2 regions of the Rhizobium sp. CECT 9324 genome follow, and region 2 is predicted to be linked to the other one. Evidence: riboswitches for the same ligand, from Rfam matches in the RefSeq annotation. Region 2 holds a riboswitch; the other holds the start of a gene.

Region 1 (6,109 bases), 640 kb from region 2:
TAGCGGATTTCGCCGCCAGAGATAGGCCCGCCACCGACAACTGACAATCTAACGCGCGGCAAAAAAGCCCGCATTTTCTGGGGTTTGCGAGATTTTTTGAGCGACGCTACATTTTTTTCGCAGCAAACTTTCATTTCCCTGTTGCAATTGAAAATCGTTTGAGCGATATAGCGCCCGTCGCCGCAGAAACGGCGGCCCACGATCCACTGACTACCCCAGGATCGAGGTTATGAGCGGGTGTAGCTCAGGGGTAGAGCACAACCTTGCCAAGGTTGGGGTCGAGCGTTCGAATCGCTTCACCCGCTCCATTTTCTCCCAATCACGACATTGATGAAATTGGCACGCCATTGCGTGTTGCGTTTTGTATCCCGATTTCCCGTATCGTGAATGTCAGGACAGGCTCGCACGCGAACCTGTCCCTTCAAGCGCATAGTCAGCTCTTCGAAAACACGTAATCCGTTTCCTGGCGCAGCACCTCGCCCGGACGCAGGACCGCATTGGGGAAGCCCTCGTGGTTGATCGCGTCCGGCCAGGTCTGGGTTTCCAGGCAGAAACCGGCAAATGCGCCGTAGCGGCGGCCTTCAAGGCCCGGCACAGCCGGGTTGACCATGCCGCCGGCATAGAACTGCACGCCAGGTTCGGTGGTGCGGACTTCCACTGAAACGCCGGAATTGACGCTGCGGGCGAGCGCCACGCTGCGCTTTTCCGTGCGCTCGGTCGAGAAACAGAAATTGTGGTCATAGCCGAGCTGGGCGCCGTCCACGGCATGGCAGATCGGTCGCATCTCGCGGAAATCGAAGTCGGTGCCGGCCACCGCACGGATCTCGCCGGTCGGGATCAGATTTGCGTCGACCGGCGTATAGTGATCGGCAGCGATCATCAGGTCATGGCCGAGAATGTCGTCACGGCCGTCGAGATTGAAATAGGAATGGTGACAGACATTGGCGATGGTCGGCGTGTCGGTCGTGGTCTCGAAGAGGATCGACAATGTGCCTTCCGGCTTCAGCGTATAGGTCGTCGTGGTCCGCGTGGTGCCAGGATAGCCGGCGCGGCCGTCCGCGTCGCTGATCTCCAGCGTCACGCTGTTGTGCGACAGGCCGATGATCTTCCAGTTGCGCTTGCCCATGCCTTCGGAGCCGCCATGCAGATGGCTGACACCGCGTTCGTTGAGCTCGAGCTGGTAATCGGTGCCATCGAGCGTGAAGCGGCCGTTGCCGATGCGATTGGCGCAGCGGCCGGGCGTGGCGCCGAAATAGGGCGAGTGGTTGAGGTAGCCGTCGAGCGTGTCGAAACCGAGCACCAGCGGCGCGTCATGGCCGTCCAGGCGCAGATCCTGCAGCGCTGCACCATAGGTGATGATCGAGGCCGTCAGGCCGCCGCCGGTCAGCGTCACCTGGTCCACCGTCTCGCCGTTTGCCGTCTGTCCGAATGCCTGCCTTGCCATGTGTCTCTCCCGGTATTCCGATTGCTCTTCTATTTTATCGTGCCAGTTCGCGGGCCGCCGCCTCCAGGCCGCCCAGCGTCAGGGAAAACATCCTGTTCTCCACCAACCGGCGAATCAATCCGACCGACATCGTATAGTCCCATTGCGGCTCGGTGAGTGGATTGATCCACAGGTGCCGGCGGAAATGTCCGGTCAGCCGCTCAAGCCAGACGGCGCCGCTTTCGCTGTTCCAGTGTTCGACCGAGCCACCGGGCTGGGTGATCTCATAGGGGCTCATCGACGCATCCCCGACAAAGATCAGCCGATAGTCCGGGCCGTAGGTGCGGATGATATCGCCCGTCGCGATCGTATCGGCATGGCGGCGGCGATTGTCCTTCCACACCCGTTCATAGGGGCAGTTGTGGAAGTAGAAATAGTCCATGTGGCGGAACTCGGACCGGGCGGCGGAAAACAGTTCCTCGACGCCCTTGATATGATCGTCCATCGAGCCGCCGATATCGAAGAACATCAAGAGCTTGACCGCATTCTTGCGCTCGGCCTGGGTTTTCACGTCGAGATAGCCGTGTTCGGCGGTGGCGCGGATCGTGCCGGCCAGGTCGAATTCCTCGGCCGCCCCCTGCCGGACGAAACGGCGCAGCCGGCGCAAGGCGACCTTGATATTGCGGGTTCCCAGTTCGACACTGTCGTCGAGATTGCGGAATTCGCGATTGTCCCAGACCTTCACCGCACGGCGGTGGCGGCTCTCTTCCTGGCCGATGCGAACACCTTCCGGATTGTAGCCATAGGCACCGAAGGGCGAGGTGCCGGCCGTGCCGATCCATTTCGAGCCGCCCTGGTGGCGCTCCTTCTGCTCGGCAAGCCGCTGTCTCAGCGTCTCCATCAGTGCATCGAAACCGCCGAGCGCCTCGATCAGTTTCTTGTCCTCGTCGGAGAGGTGCTTTTCGGCAAGGCGGCGCAGCCATTCGTCGGGGATGGCAACCGTCTCGACGCCGTCGCCTGCCGGCGCGGATAAAAGGCCGCCGAAGATTTCGCCGAACACCCGGTCAAAACGGTCGATGAAACGCTCGTCCTTGACCAGCGTGGTGCGGGCGAGAAAATAGAAACCATCAATATCGTAGTCGACCAGCCCTGCCTGCATGCCCTCCAGCAGCGACAGATATTCCCGCAGCGTGACCGGGACCTTCTCTTGTCTGAGCCGCAGGAAGAAAGGCAGGAACATCGGCGTTCAGAGGTTCTTCTGGTAGATGATGAAGGGCGTCTTGTCGGCGATCCTGTCATAAAGCTTGCGGGCTGTCCCATTGAATTCCTGGGTCATCCAGTAGACCTCCCTGGCATTTTCCCCTTCGGCAACCCGATAGACCGCCTCGATCAATGCCCGACCGATGCCTTTGCCGCGAATGTCCGGGTCGGCATAGAGGTCCTGCAGATAGCAGATGTTGTCGATATGCCAGCAGGAGCGATGAAAGAGGATATGGGCAAGGCCGACGGGCCTGCCGCCGACCCATGCCAGCAGCCCGCGATATTCGCCGGCATCGCCGGAGATCAGCCGGGCAAAGGTCGCCTGGTAGATCTCCTCCGGCAGTTCGGTCTCATAGAAGGCCAGATAAGCCTTCCACAGACGCCGCCAGTCGGCCTCGTCGGCTGCGGTGAGCGGTCGGATGTCCACCGGTGCTGCGTCTGCATTGGCCATGGCTACAAATCCTTGCCGATCTCGTCCAGATCATAGGGTGTCGTCTGGTAGATCTCGTTGATCCAGTTGCCGAATAACAGATGCGCATGGCCGCGCCAGCGATTGAGCGGCGCCAGCGTGTCGTCGTTATGCGGGAAATAGTTGTGCGGCATCTTGATCGGGATGCCGGCATTGACGTCGCGGAAATATTCATCCGCCAGCGAGGTGGAATCATATTCGACGTGGTTGAACATATAGAGACGCTTGGCGCGATCTTCCTGCACCAGGCAGACGCCCATTTCGTCGGATTCGAGCAGGATGTTCAGGCTCTTTTCCCTCTCGATGTCGGCACGGCGGACTTCCGTCCAGCGTGACACCGGAACCTGGAAATCATCCGAAAAGCCGTTCAGGAACACCGAGGATGGCGCGAGGTTGCGATGGCGGTAGACGCCGAACGCCTTTTCCTTCAGCGGGTGCTTCAGAACCTTGTGAAAATGATGGATCGCCGCCATCGCGCCCCAGCAGACATTCATCGACGAATGCACATGCGTCTCGGTCCAGTCGAAGATCTGCGCCATCTCGTCCCAGTAGGTCACGTCCTCATAGGGCATGGTCTCGACCGGCGCGCCGGTGACGATGAAGCCGTCGAACTTGCGCTCCTTCACCTCGTCCCAGGTCTGGTAAAAGGACAGGAGATGCTCTTCGGACGTATTCTTCGCCTTGTGGCCGCCGACGCGCACGAGGGTCAGCTCGACCTGCAGCGGCGAGGCGCCGATCAGGCGGGCAAATTGCAGCTCGGTCTTGATCTTGTTCGGCATGAGATTGAGCAGGCCGATCTGCAGCGGGCGGATGTCCTGGCGGACGGCCACCGTTTCGGTCATCACCCGCACGCCCTCATGCACGAGGGTCTCAAAGGCGGGCAGTGTATCGGGAATCCTGATCGGCATCTTGCTCTCAACTTTCCGTGTCGCGACGGTGCTTGACCGCCAAAACAAAAATACCGGCAGCTTTGCATATCGCTACCGGTCCTCGGAAAGTCTTGGAACTTGCCTCGGCCCTTTAGCGACTTATTTTACGTGGCTGCAAGCCGGCCGGCCAAATCACCACGAAACACCCGCGCTGTTTACGCCTGTCATGCCTGCAAATCAACGAAAAAACATGTGGCAACGCAGCGCGTGAAAGTGGGTGCGCGCTAGCGCCCCTCTCGCCGCGCCAGGAAAGCGAGCCGCTCGAAGAGATGCACGTCCTGCTCGTTCTTCAACAGCGCGCCATGCAGTTTCGGCAGCGCCTGTTTCGGATCGCCGCGCAGGTCGGCCGGATCGATATCCTCCGAAACCAGCAGCCGGATCCAGTCGAGCGCCTCCGAGGTCGACGGTTTCTTGCGCAGGCCGGGCGTCTCGCGGATCTCGTAGAACTGGGTCAGCGCATTGCGCACCAGTGTCTGCTTGATGCCCGGATAATGCACTTCGACAATGCGGGCGAGCGTGTCTGCCTCGGGAAAGCGGATATAGTGGAAGAAGCAGCGACGCAGAAATGCGTCCGGCAATTCCTTCTCGTTGTTCGAGGTGATGATGACGATCGGCCGGACCCTGGCTTTGACCAGTTCGCCGGTCTCGTAGACATGGAATTCCATGCGGTCGAGTTCCTGCAGCAGGTCGTTGGGAAACTCGATATCCGCCTTGTCGATCTCGTCGATCAGCAGCACGCATTTCTTGTCTGAGGCGAAGGCCTGCCAGAGCTTGCCGCGGCGGATGTAGTTGCCGACGTCATTGACGCGTGGATCGCCGAGCTGGCTGTCGCGCAGCCGCGACACGGCATCGTATTCGTAGAGACCCTGCTGCGCCTTGGTCGTCGACTTGACGTTCCATTCAATCATGTCGAGACCGAGGGCTGCCGCCACCTGGCGCGCCAGTTCGGTCTTGCCGGTGCCGGGCTCGCCCTTGACCAACAACGGCCGCTCCAGCGCAATCGCGGCATTGACCGCGATCATCAGATCCTTGTCGGCCACATAATCGGCGGTCCCGGTGAACTGCATTGTCTGTCTGCCCCATGCCATTCCATGCCATATCTGGTGCAAAACCTAGTGAGCCGGACCGGTTCATGCAAGCGCAAGCCGGCCGTCGACGTAAGGGATCGGTGGTCCCGTCATGCAAGATAAAGCTTGTATTTATGCGGAAATCTGACAGTCTGAAGGGACTTCAGTTTCACATGTCCAGTTGAGGCGCGTCTCCCCCCACAGGGACGGGATCACCGGCGCCGGATGTGTCAGATTATTCTTCCTTGATCACAACAAAGCCGACCACCGTCCTGCGGTCGTCGCCACCAGCCGCCGCAAGGGCGGATCTGCGTGCTTTTTGAAACAGAAACTGCCCCCGGTATGCGAACAGCGCGTCCGGGCGGCTTTGCTACACCCGCAGCACCGGCGCGCGGAGGAGACCCTGATGAGTGGACATAAATTTAAAATCGGCGACATGATCTTCCTGAAGGATGGCCCTGTCCGCGTGGCGCGGACGCCGGGCGTCTGCAAGATCACCGCGACGCTGCCCGAGACCGGCGGCAAACGCCAATACCGCGTGCGCTTCGAAGCCGAGAATTTCGATCGTTGCGTCGCCGAAGACGATATCGACCCCACCCGCAGCCAGACGCCGAAACAGGCGCCGGCCCATATACAGAAGGAACAAGGTCCATGGCTAAAGGTCAACAGCGTTCGAACCGCGAAGTAAGAAAGCCGAAGAAGGACAAGGACAAGCCCGCCTCTTCCGCGCCGGTCTCGAGCTTCACCAACCAGATGAAGACGGCCGAAACCTCCGGCACCAAGAAGCGCTGAGCCATTTCGGCCCTTTAAGCGAACAGCACGATCCGCGGCAACGGTCTGCGTTGCCGCGCTTTCATGCTGTGATCGGCATCCTGTGATCCGACATCGTGCGATCCGGCTTTTGCTTTTGGCCCAAGATGGGTTATGGGCAGAGCCATGATGCAGCGCATTTTCACCATCC
Region 2 (6,109 bases):
CTTCATCGACGCCTTCGACATCGAGGATGCCACCGGCATGACGGCGGTGATCGACGTGTCGGACGCGCATTTCTGGGACATCACCGCAGTGGCTGCCCTTGATCGCGTCGTCCAGCGCTTCAGGGCGCATGGCATTGGCGTCGACGTTGTCGGCCTCAATCAGGCCAGCGCGACCCTGATCGGCAGCCTCGACGGCGGCGAACGTCTGAAGGAAGTGTAGGCAATCGGCGGCCGTCGTTGCCAAACATGGCGCGGCGGTCGAGCGCTCAGTTGAGCGTACGGCTCATGCCGGGACTGTCGAGCGAAAAGGCAGGGATGTCCACGTCAAAGGCTTCCCCGTCGTCGGTTTCCATCCGGTAAGTGCCATGCATCATGCCCGACGGTGTGTCGAGCGGACAGCCGGAGGAATATTCATAGGTATCGCCCGGGCTGAGGCGGGGTTGTTCGCCCACGACTCCGGGGCCGCTGACTTCGTCCACCTGGCCGTTCTGGTCGGTGATATGCCAGTAGCGATGTGTCAGCCGCACGGACTTTCCGGAGTGATTGGCAATGACGATGCGGTAGCCCCAAACATAACGGCTGTCATCCGGATCGGACTGCTCCTCCAGATAATAAGGCTCGACGCTGACTTCGATGTCCCGTGTCAGAGCGCGATACATGCCTGAACCTTCTGAATGCTTCATTGCCAACATTAAACTAGTCTTCGTGGAAGGCAGCGCAAGGTCCTGCTGTCCGGAGCGAATTAATAAGCCGATTGCATATTAGCCTATATCACCGCGTCAAGGGCAAGTGCCCGGTCACGCGCGCGCGCGTGGCCGGACTTTTTTTGGTTTCGGTTCGACGTCCCCACCTGCTTGGGGGCGAGGCCATCGCGGCAGGTCTCAAATCCCCTTAAGGGCCTGAGCGAAATCCTCGAGCAGGTCGGTGGTGTCCTCGATGCCGCAGGACAGACGCACGGTGCCGCCTGACATTCCGAGTTCGGCACGGGCCTCATCGCTCAGGTTCTTGTGCGTCGTCGTTGCCGGATGGGTGATCAGGCTCTTGGCATCGCCGAGATTGTTGGAGATCTTGACGATATCCAGGGCGTTCTGCAGCTTGAAGGCCGCGTCCTTGCCACCCTTCATCTCGAAGCACACCAGCGTCGAGCCGCCGCTCATCTGCTTGGCGACAAGGTCGGCCTGCGGATGGTCGGCGCGACCGGGATAGATCACTTTGGCGATCGCGCCCTGCTCGGCGAGGAAATCGGCGATCGCGGCCGCATTGCTGGTCTGCTGCTTGACGCGCAGCGGAAGGGTCTCGATGCCCTTCAAAAGCGTCCAGGCGTTGAACGGCGACATGGCAGGACCGGTATGGCGGAAATAGTCCTGCAGATTCTCGGTGATCCATTCCTTGTCGGACAGAACCACGCCACCGAGGCAGCGTCCCTGGCCGTCGATATGTTTGGTCGCCGAATAGACGACGATATGCGCGCCGAGTTCGAGCGGCTTCTGGAACAGCGGCGTGGCAAACACATTGTCGACGATCAGCTTGGCGCCGATCTGGTTGGCCAGTTTGGCAACGCCGGCAATGTCGACCACTTCCAGCGTCGGATTGGTCGGGCTTTCGAGGAACATCACCTTGGTATTGGGACGGATCGCCGCTTCCCAATTGGCGAGATCGCGGCCATCGACCAGCGTGAACTCGACGCCGTAGCGCGGCGCCAGTGTCTCGATGATGTAGCGGCAGGAGCCGAACAGGGCGCGCGCGGCAACGATATGGTCGCCGGCCTTGACCTGGCAGAGAATGGCTGCGGAAACGGCCGCCATGCCCGATGCCGTGGCGCGCGCGTCTTCGGCGCCTTCCAGCATGCACATGCGCTTTTCGAACATGTCATTGGTCGGGCTGCCGTAGCGCGCATAGATGAAACCGTCGGTCTCGCCCTTGAAGCGGGCTTCGGCCGCTTCCGAGCTGTCATAGACGAAGCCCTGGGTGAGATAGATCGCTTCCGAGGTTTCGCCATACTGCGAGCGCAGTGTGCCACCATGGACGAGTTGGGTTGCCGGGCGCCAGTTCTTGCTCATGTCAGTGCCTTTTCAAACACAAAAAAACCGGTCGCGAAGACGGACCGGTTTACAAGTAACCCGGTCTATTTAGCCATTTGTTTAACGTGGCTGCAAGCCGACCGGCCAAATCACCACGGGATAAGCTTGCCATACGCCGAAGCTGGACTTGCGTCAATTCCCGGGGTTTGGTTTTGTCGGCCCCAAACAGGATAGAGAAAATGAGCAGTAAACCCGGGATATTGTCGGATCGCGCCATCGGCACGCTGTTTGGCACCGAGCGGCTGAAAAGCGAGGTCATGCTGGATCACGATCAGATCCAGCCGGCAAGTCTGGATCTGCGCCTCGGCGGCAAGGCGATCCGTGTGCGCGCCAGCTTCATGCCGGGCCGTGGCCATACCGTGGCCGACAAGCTCGAACGCCTGACCCTGCACGAGATCGATCTGGAAAACGGTGCCGTGCTGGAGACCGGCTGCGTCTATATCGTGCCTCTGATGGAAAGCCTCGACCTGCCGGCCGAGATCTCGGCCTCGGCCAATCCGAAGAGTTCGACCGGCCGCCTCGATATCTTCACCCGCGTCATGGTCGATTATGCCCAGGAATTCGACAAGGTGCCGGCCGGCTACATGGGACCGCTCTATCTCGAAATCTCGCCGCGTACCTTCCCGATCATCGTCCGTCGCGGCTCGCGCCTGTCGCAGATCCGTTTCCGCGTCGGCCATGCCCTGCTCGGAGAAAGCGAACTGCTCGACCTGCACAGAGCCGACACGCTGGTCGCCAGCGACATGCCGAATGTCTCGGGCGGCGGCATTGCCCTGTCGATCGACCTCAAGGGCTCCGGCCCGCAGGGCCTGATCGGCTATCGCGGCAAGCACCATACCTCGGTCATCGACGTCGATCTGAAGGGCGCCCATGAAGTCCTCGATTTCTGGGAACCGCTCTACAGCCGTGGCGCCGACGAACTGATCCTCGATCCGGACGAGTTCTACATCCTCGTGTCGAACGAAGCCGTGCATGTGCCGCCGCTCTATGCCGCCGAAATGACGCCCTACGACCCCCTGGTCGGCGAGTTCCGCGTCCACTATGCTGGCTTCTTCGATCCCGGCTTCGGCCATGCGCCCGCCGGCGGCTCCGGCAGCCGCGCGGTTCTCGAAGTGCGCAGCCACGAGGTCCCCTTCATCCTCGAGCACGGCCAGGTCATCGGCCGCCTGGTCTATGAACACATGCAGGAACGCCCCGAAGGCCTCTACGGCACGGGCCTCGGTTCCAACTACCAGGCGCAGGGGCTCAAGCTCTCGAAACACTTCCGCCTGCCGTAAGGCCGCACCGTTTCCCAGAGACCGGCGCTTGACAGCGCCGGCGATCTGTTGGATTCCTCCCCCTGTCGCGGGTGTAGCTCAATGGTAGAGCAGCAGCTTCCCAAGCTGAATACGAGGGTTCGATTCCCTTCACCCGCTCCAGTCCGCTCTCCCTCATATTTCTGCTCGACGCTGTGTCACCCTTTGTCCATGGCATCAGTCGTTCCACTGTCTGCATTTTTTGATGTATGCAACGTCATGGAGACACGAAGAGAGAAACCATGACCAGCGGCCTGCACCACATCACCGCCATCACCCGCAAGATCCAGGCGAATGTCGATTTTTATCTCGGCTTTCTTGGGCTTCGGCTGGTCAAACGCACCGGCGGTTTCGAGGATGCGGCCCAGCTTCATCTGTTCTACGGCGATGCGACGGCCAGTGCCGGCTCGCTGGTCTCGTTCCTTGCCTGGGAGGACGGAGCGCCCGGACGAGTCGGCCATGGCGCGCCCAGCGAGATCTCCTTTGCCATCGAGCCGTCGGCCATCGGCTTCTGGCTGACACGGGCGCTGCAGTTCGGCATCAAGGCGTCGGGTCCGTCGCTCGAATTCGGCGAGCCGGTGCTGCGCCTGACCGATCCCGACGGCATCATCGTCAAGCTGGTAGGTGTCAGTGGCCTGATCCTCGGCAAACCCTGGCTTGCCCCCGGCATTTCTGCGGATGAAGCCATCATCGGCCTGCGCGGCGCCACGCTGCTGTCGGAGCATCCGGCGCATACCTCAGGTTTTCTGATCCGCCACGGCGATTTCGCCGAAAGCGGCAGCGACGGCGCCGTCACCCGTCTGATCTCCGGCTCAGGCCAGATCATCGATATCCGCGATGCCACGGGCTTCTGGCCGGCCATTCCCGGTACGGGCATGATCGATCACATTGCGCTGCGTTTGCCCGATCAGGCCGATGTCGACCGGCAGGCTGGCAGGCTGGTCGCCGAAGGCCATAGCAATATCAATGTGCATGACCGCAAATATTTCTATTCGCTGTATGTGCGCGAACCCGCCGGCAGCCTGATCGAACTGGCCAGCGATGGTCCCGGTTTCGACATTGACGAACCGATCGACCGTCTCGGCGAACAGCTGTTCATCCCCGCGCATTTCAAGCTGGCAGCTGACGACATCACGCCGATGCTGCCGCAATTCGGCCTGCCCGGCGAACCACGTTTCATCTATCGCGATCTGCCCTTCATCCATCGTGTTCACGAGCCGGAGACGGCCGACGGATCGACGTTGATCCTCTTGCATGGCACGGGCGGCAACGAGGCCGATCTGCTGCCCCTCGGCCGCAAGCTTGGCCCGGATGCGCTTCTGATCGGTCTGCGCGGCCGCTCCACCGAAGAAGGCGTCGCCCGCTTCTTCCGACGTTTCTCCGAGCTTACCTTCGACCAGAAGGATATCCGCTCGGAAGCCGAAGCCTTGTCCGCCTTTGTTGACGACGCGGTGCCTGCCTATGGTCTCGACACGCAGAAGCTCGCCTTTGTCGGTTATTCGAATGGCGCCAATATGCTGGCCGCCGCCATGCTGCTTCACCCGGGCATGGCGACCACGGCCGTCCTTCTGCGCCCCATGCGGGTGCTGGAGCAAACGCCGGACGTCGACCTGTCCGGCAGTCGCGTGCTGATCGTCGCCGGGAACGATGATCCCTACGGCGACCTTGCGCTGCCGCTCGCAGAGCAGTTGCGCTCGGCCGGTGCCGAGGTGACCCATCGTGTCATCCCGGCGGGCCACGCGATCGCCACCGCCGATATCGATGTCGCCCGGGAGTGGCTGGCGGACACCGCGCAGGCCTGAACCTGTCGGTTCCGGTGCAACGCATTGACCCGCCCGTCGATGCGCAAGCTGATCACGTCGCCAAAACCGCGTCATGTCCGCCGATCCGGTCACTCGCGACAGCGACCCGTGACGGCAGATGCGGCGTCTTGCTCCAGTAGAACGGCTTCAGGCGGAGTTCGATGACCGCTTTCCAGGCCGCGAGCGAGATCGCCATCCAGTAGACGGGAATATACAGCCAGCAGCGTCCCAGGCTGTTTTTTCTCGCGCTGGCTCATCGGCACCGAGCCGGTGACATAAAACACGGCGTAGCTGCCGAATATGTTGAGCATGTCGATCACCAGCATGACCACAGTGAAGGTCGAGCTGTCGGGTGTCGGCGATTGCAGCATCGACAGCGCCGAGACGGCGATGAAGCTGAGCAGGGCCGGGTGGCTGAGCGACGAGATCAGCATGCCGCCGATCAAGAGCTGGAAGACCAGAAAGGGCAGCGGCCGCATCTCCCGCATCGTCCGGGTCGGATTGCGCATCAGCACCAGCCAGGTTTGCAGCCAGCCCTTGTACCAGCGCGTCCTTTGTCCGAGCCACACGGGAAACCGCGTCGGCGCATCTTCCAGTGTCGGCAGTGTCAGGGTGGACACCGCGTAGCCCATCCTGTTCAGTCGCATGCCGAGATCGGCATCCTCGGTGACGTTGAACGGATCCCAACCACCGGCGCCGGTCAGCACTGCCGTGCGGAAATGGTTCGACGTGCCGCCGAGCGGCAGCGGCATGCGGTAGAAGCCGAGTGCCGGCAGCAGGCGGCGAAACAGGGCCGCATATTCCAGCGCGAAGATCGCGCTCAGCCAGCTGTCAGCCCCGTTGGCGATCACCAACGGTGATTGCAGGCAGGCAAGCTTGCCCGAGCTCAGGCGGAAACGGTGATAGGCTTCCCGCAACTGCTGCGGATGCG

What was found. Region 2 has a riboswitch for S-adenosylmethionine ahead of LQ231_RS04910 (O-succinylhomoserine sulfhydrylase). Riboswitches for the same ligand answer to the same signal wherever they lie in the genome.
Region 1: linked by a shared signal. The riboswitch ahead of metA (homoserine O-succinyltransferase) and the one ahead of LQ231_RS04910 (O-succinylhomoserine sulfhydrylase) in region 2 are both predicted to bind S-adenosylmethionine.

The regions. Positions count from the first base shown of each region.
Region 1 covers NZ_CAKKMZ010000001.1:383,440-389,548, forward strand. The annotation lists tRNA gene LQ231_RS01775 (tRNA-Gly) at 234-308, shown strand; gene LQ231_RS01780 (aldose epimerase family protein) at 434-1,444, opposite strand; gene LQ231_RS01785 (VWA domain-containing protein) at 1,479-2,663, opposite strand; gene LQ231_RS01790 (GNAT family N-acetyltransferase) at 2,670-3,134, opposite strand; gene metA (homoserine O-succinyltransferase) at 3,137-4,060, opposite strand; SAM riboswitch at 4,153-4,230, opposite strand; gene LQ231_RS01800 (MoxR family ATPase) at 4,306-5,148, opposite strand; gene LQ231_RS01805 (cold-shock protein) at 5,555-5,836, shown strand; gene LQ231_RS01810 (hypothetical protein) at 5,800-5,940, shown strand; gene LQ231_RS01815 (thiamine diphosphokinase) at 6,085-6,109, shown strand, end outside.
Region 2 covers NZ_CAKKMZ010000001.1:1,027,996-1,034,104, forward strand. The annotation lists gene LQ231_RS04900 (SulP family inorganic anion transporter) at 1-220, shown strand, start outside; gene apaG (Co2+/Mg2+ efflux protein ApaG) at 267-659, opposite strand; gene LQ231_RS04910 (O-succinylhomoserine sulfhydrylase) at 882-2,060, opposite strand; SAM riboswitch at 2,109-2,187, opposite strand; gene LQ231_RS04915 (2'-deoxycytidine 5'-triphosphate deaminase) at 2,261-3,358, shown strand; tRNA gene LQ231_RS04920 (tRNA-Gly) at 3,426-3,499, shown strand; gene LQ231_RS04925 (VOC family protein) at 3,619-5,178, shown strand; gene LQ231_RS04930 (glycosyltransferase) at 5,268-6,109, opposite strand, start outside.